2 regions of the Agarivorans sp. JK6 genome follow, and region 1 is predicted to be linked to the other one. Evidence: predicted binding sites of a transcription regulator. Region 1 holds the regulator's gene; the other holds the start of a gene.

Region 1 (3,154 bases):
TTCTAACTCTTGGGCTTGTTTGGCTTGATAAGCAGCTTCTTCTTCGGCTAACCAAACATCGTAATCGGCCTGCGTTTTAGCGATAACCACAATCGGCATAAAGCCGTGGTCTTTACCACATAACTCAGCACACTGGCCGCGGTATATGCCGGGTTTATCAATGATGGTCCAAGCCTCATTAATAAAACCTGGGTTGGCGTCTTTCTTAACTGCAAAATCCGGTACCCACCAGGAGTGGATAACATCTTCCGAAGTCATCAAAAAGCGTACTTTTTTATCGATGGGCAATACCAGCGGTCGGTCTACCTCAAGCAAGTAGTTTTTGCGTTTTTCCAGCTTGCCGTTAACTTCATCCATATCAGATGCCAGCACACTGTAAAATTCCAGTTCACGGTCAAAGTATTTGTAATGCCACTTCCACTGGGAACCTGTTACTTGAATGGTGATATCGGCATCGGAAGGATCTTCCATGGCCAACAGGGTTTTAGTGGCAGGAATCGCCATCCCAATCAAAATAATGAAAGGAACGATGGTCCAAATAATTTCTACTTTGGTACTTTCATGAAATTGAGCCGGCTTGGCTCCTTTAGACTTGCGATGATGAAAAATAGCCCAGAACATGGCGCCAAACACCAGCACCCCAATAGCACAACAAATATAAAAAATTGTCATGTGCAGGCCATAAACCTGCTCACTAATGGCGGTAACACCCGGACGTAAGTTGAATGACATTTCTTGCGCAAATACTTGCGACGAAAAGAATGTCAGCATTATTAGCTGAATCCATCGGCCCACAGCGCTCTCCTTTGCTAGTAGCCAACGACAACAACTCTCCAAACTAGGAAAGTAGCTGCAGAAAAAGGGAAATCCCCCACCCCAAAAGTAGTAGACAGCAACAGCTAAATACAAGCTACTGCTTATAAATTAACCCCTAAGTTAAAGAAATGTAAATATATTGTTGAGATTTTTATGGATAAACACAAAAGATGTGATGCTAACGACAAAAGCCCAAATCGGGCTGATTTGGGCTTAAAAAGAGCGGAACTTATTGCTATGTAAGGCTTACATCCAATCGGCAGTGCGAATAATACCTACCGCCAAGCCTTCGATTTCGATGCTTTGATACTCTAAATCAACTTCAATAGTTGAGAGCTCTTCATTCTCTGGGTGCAAGTAAACCATTTTACCGTCGCGCTCAAAACGCTTAACCGTAACATCGTCTTCTAAACGTGCCACCACCACTTGCCCATTATGAACATTATTGGTTTTGTGCACCGCTAACAAGTCACCATCCATAATGCCGATGTCTTTCATACTCATTCCCTGCACCCGCAGTAAATAATCAGCATGAGGATTAAACAAGTTAGCATCTACCGCATAGTGCGACTCTACATGCTCCTGCGCCAAAATAGGCTCGCCTGCAGCCACTTGGCCGATTAAGGGTAAACCGGGTTCTAAGTCTTCGGCCACTGGCTCATTAGCGCTGGCTGGCAAATACTCTTCACTAATGCGAATACCGCGCGAAGCTCCAGGGATCATCTCAATAGCCCCTTTCTTAGCAAGTGCTCGTAGGTGCTCTTCTGCCGCATTAGCGGAACGAAAGCCTAATTCTTTAGCGATCTCTGCACGGGTTGGCGGCATACCCGTTTCGGAAATATGACGACGAATTAATTCAAATACTTCTGTTTGACGGGGTGTTAAGGGCTTCATAGTCTACCTGTAAGTTTATACAGCACACTGTTAGTATATACAGCATGAGCAATGAAGCAAGGATTTATCTAAATCAGTGACTTATTGTAGGTTTCAGTTTCTTTGGAAATCTTTCCGCTACTTTAAAACTACGCTCCAAATTTTGAGTTGTAGATTGCAATGTGATGGAAACTGAGTCAGAAGTAAGATGCTAAGTATCTAGCTAACTCCCCTTTGGGCAAAAGCGTGTTTCAAGTTGACCTCGTGAATGTCCGGAAATGGCACAGAGTTACCGCCTTTAGCAACTAAATCTCTACTACGCTCTTCCCCTGATAGTGATAAAATCGCCGCATCAGAATTACCGAGAAACACTATGTTTATTCATCATGTTAACGGCATCGACTGGCTGGTGATTACAGCTTTTGAAGAACTAAAAACAATGTTTATCGAAGAAGCGGGGGCGATCCCCTCATGCTTCTCTACTGCCAGCGAGCTGAGCCTGATTGATCAAGCCAAGCGCACCCATGGATATTTGCCTACATTCAGCGGCGTAATCACCGATACGGGCACTTTTCAAAGCCAATTTAACGAAGAAGATTTAAACCCACAGCTTGCCTGCTTAGTGGAGGGACGCGGGCGGGTGTTTATCTATCACGGCGGCTTTGTCGCTTTTGTGGATGACGAGCAAACCTTTATTACTCGATTGGACTGACAATTACTTTGTAAGTTGAAACCAGCGAACTGGAATCGCTAAGCATTCATTCGCATGCGTTTCGTTTATTAACAGTGTACGAATTGAATGGAGTTGGGCTCTATATTTAGAGAAAAAAGCAATGCTGCGGTTAACTGGCGAGCAATCCCCCTAGACAAACTGACTTAGAAAGAGTTTTAAAAAAGCGATTTTTGACGCTCAAACATAGCAAAAATTGTTATTTCCACCCCAAACCAAAAAACCAATAAGAAATTGAAAAAATATAGATAAAAAGCTCAAACGCTGGCACCAAAACTATAAGCAAATTTTTAACTAAGAATTTTGCTACTAAACGAAATTCTCGGCCGCGCTAAGCTTGCTAAAATTGAAAGCAACAAGAGATTCCACGAAATGGCTGCCTTCATTTTTCTAAACGATTCTATCCTTAAGCGATGCTTAGACTAAAACACGACGCCTTATAATTCAGAGCTTTTAATCGAACAGCTCTTAGAGGTAAAACCTGCTTCATCAACATGAAAAACTTTCATTATTTAGTTGCTTTATCTGAATTAGACTCATTTATGATAATTAGGGTAATGCGTAGTGGTGGTATAGAAATAATGAGTAAACATGTAGCGGTGTTAGATGGTGGAATGGGCCGAGAACTTAAAAGAATGGGAGCGCCTTTTTCACAACCTTTATGGAGTGCTCAAGCACTGATCGAATCACCTTCCTTAGTACGCCAAGCTAATCAAAACTTTATAGATGCGGGCG
Region 2 (3,154 bases), 1.1 Mb from region 1:
GGCAGAAGCCTTTGCTAAACGTAACGTACCCACAAACGTTTTTGGTGCAGGTAGTCAATCAGGAACGCCCTCAGGCAGCGACGCTGAAACGCGAGCGTTTATGCAAATGCTAACTTTAGATGCAGCTAAACGACTTAGTTATGACCGAGACCTTACTAAATAACCTAAGCTCGGGATAATAAACTGGTTTCTAGCGGCTATTTTTACTTATTTCGGTGTTGAAGATGCTTCCAATAGGCTAGCTATTGACGCTCAGCTTCGCCTTGAACTAAGCAAAACTATCTCGACAGAAACATGACACTAGATTAAGTACTTGGTTGAAAAACTATCGTTACTTCCTTATCCCGAGTTCAGGTTAAGTAGTTAACGATTCAAACGGCAAAACCAGTTGTGGTGACTGGTTTTGCTGCTCATAAGCCAAACCAATATGCAAACCAATTAGCCGCACCGCCTTTCCCTTCCCTCTAGCAAGAGCCTCTTCAAACAACTCCAATAATGCCGACTCATCAATATGCTGACACTGTTGCTCTTTAGTAGTTTGTTGAAAATCTGCAAATTTTACTTTCACCCCAAGCTTATTCATCTTGGCTTGCTTTAAGTGCTTTTCACTCCGACGCCTAAGCTCAGGCAGCAAGGCTAACAAGCGCTCTACCAAAATAGCTTGGTTACCTTCGTCTTTAGCAAAGGTGCGCTCTACTGCCACCGATTTTCGCTTACGGTCGTTGCTTACAGCGCGCTCGTCTACCCCCTGACAACGCAGCCACAACATCTCGCCAAACTTACCAAATAGCTGCTTTAACTTGTCTTTATCTGCACGGCGTACATCACCGCCAGTATACAAACCTTGATGATGCAGCTTCTCAATACTCACCTTGCCAACACCTGAGATTTTTTCGAGCGCTAGGGTCTCGATAAACTCACTGACTTGCTGCGGTTTAATAACATATACACCATTGGGTTTATTTAAATCTGAAGCGATTTTGGCTAAAAACTTCACAGGCGCCACACCAGCAGAAGCTGTTAGACCTGTTTTAGCAAAAATATCTTGGCGGATTTGTTCAGCGATGAGTGTGGCCGAGCCTCTGCAGGCCTCACTATTACTTACATCTAGGTAAGCTTCATCCAAAGACAGCGGCTCTATAGCATCGGCGTATTCATGAAAAATGCCTTGTACTTGTTTACTCACTTCTTGGTAAACCTGCATGCGTGGAGGCACCAATACTAAATGCGGACAAAGCTGCAAGGCTTTATGGGTTGGCATAGCTGAGCGAACACCATATTCACGCGCAAGGTAGTTACAAGTAGTCAACACCCCGCGACCGCTGCGCATGCCACCTACAGCCAAAGGAACATTGGCTAGCTCTGGTTGGTCTCGCATTTCAACAGCCGCATAAAAACAGTCCATATCAACATGGATTATTTTACGTTGTATTGGCTGTAAATCTGCCACAGCTATCGCCTCAAAACTGTATATAAACACAGTATGCGATATTTTACTAAAAATTCAAAGTAACAGAGCCACTTTGCTTTAAAGCAAAGTGGCTCTGTTTGGTAAACAATTGAGTTGTGTTATTGCGGCTTTTTAAGGAATAAATTAGACAAGGTAAACTGATCGGGAATACCCGTTTGCGGAATGCCGATGTCTTTTTGATACTTAACAAATACTTCCACATCCAATGGGGTAAATACTGAGCCATCAACCGCAGTATTGTAATACCCTAAAAACTTTAAACGCTGCTTAGCTCGCTGCAAAATCTCTACATAATAATAAGAGTTTGCATCGGCCACAGAGACCTGCACTAACGGGCTCTCTTTTTCTAAGCGAATTGGAAACACCGTTTTAATTAAGCTATTTACTGCATCTAAGTACTTAATATCGGGGTTAGCTTTACAATGACGCTGCAGTAATGCCAACAACAACTCGGTAGTTTGCCAAGGCACAACATCATAGTTTGAGGGCTGAAATTGATTGTAAGAAGTCACGTAACCTTCTAACCAACCACCATAAAGTAAGTAATCAGAATTTTTCTGTTGAGCGCTTTGAGTAAAATCACTACAGCTTTTTCTTGCGGCGCCTTTTGCCGCAAATTTACCAGAATCGTCAGCAGCCAATGCACTGCCACTAATAAACACCGCAATCGACCAAACAACTATCAGTATATGTTTCATGACACCCCAAAAAGATTAAAGCCTAAGTTTTCACTTAGGCTTTTAAAAACAATACTATTTATAATAAGCACTGAGCTTTTTTCGTCCAGCCCAAAATGCCATAACTAGACCAAACATAAATAAAGTTGGCGACTCTGGCACGCTGTTGTTATCTGGCACAAATACCGTAACGGGTAACTGCGACACTTGGAAGCTGCCCGTTTCGACAAAAGACAAACCGGTAACAAATGCCAGCGGACTGGTAGGATCCAAGCCAAGATCTAAGTTAATGCCGCTTAAGGTGAAGGTACTTACAGGGTCAAAGTTGATACCAAACTCAAACGTTTCTCCTGCTGCTAATGCAATTTGCTGCAATACTCCTTCAAACAAAAACTCAATCACGTAACCGTCCGGGTCATTCACCGAAGCTAATGAAGGCGCGGTAACTGAAGCAAACATACCATCAGTAGAGTAGACATAACCAGCCGCTACATCAGGGTCGATCCAAATCGTTTCACCACTTTGTACCTCGGGTAGGTCAAATACAAAGGCACCATTTTCATCAGTAGGGTTACTCGGATCCGGCAAAATCGGCACAAATTCAGATTCGCCTAATTCACCAAAGCTACTTAAGAAGATAGTCGTGTCTAACACGCTATCGCCGGCATCAGCCAAAATGAAAGTAAAGGTGTTTACCCCTGGTTGAACTGGCGCATCAAAACGCAACTGCGGATTGCCGTTTGGTGCGAGTACGCCATCAAGTTCAGTACCTCGAATGTCACTCATATCTGGATGGTCAATATTGATAGGTAACAAAGGGTCACCTGCGCTAGAACCGGTAGGTAAGGCTCCTGCGATATTCTCACCATTTAGAAATAAGCCAAAGCCATCGGTGACAGTACCACCAACATACTCCGGCCACTCTTCAGAGCCAAATACCCCGAAAAAAGTCAATGTGGTAGGATCGACTGAATTTACAGTGAAGCTAATATCTAACTGCACCGGA

The links. Region 1 encodes LexA, which represses DNA repair genes until DNA is damaged. Its sites were predicted from a motif close to TACTGTATNNNNATACAGTA; they were not measured.
Region 2: dinB (DNA polymerase IV) is a predicted target of LexA. The motif match lies at 1,465-1,484, and genes of this name have one in related genera.

Annotation. Positions count from the first base shown of each region.
Region 1 is NZ_CP113525.1:414,585-417,738, reverse strand. Features, by position in the region: gene coxB (cytochrome c oxidase subunit II) at 1-771, opposite strand, end outside; gene lexA (transcriptional repressor LexA) at 1,063-1,710, opposite strand; gene OV592_RS01915 (cytosolic protein) at 2,063-2,401, shown strand; gene OV592_RS01910 (homocysteine S-methyltransferase family protein) at 3,001-3,154, shown strand, end outside.
Region 2 is NZ_CP113525.1:1,487,141-1,490,294, reverse strand. Features, by position in the region: gene OV592_RS07040 (SPFH domain-containing protein) at 1-163, shown strand, start outside; gene dinB (DNA polymerase IV) at 356-1,450, opposite strand; gene OV592_RS07030 (peptidoglycan-binding protein) at 1,570-2,169, opposite strand; gene OV592_RS07025 (choice-of-anchor L domain-containing protein) at 2,224-3,154, opposite strand, start outside.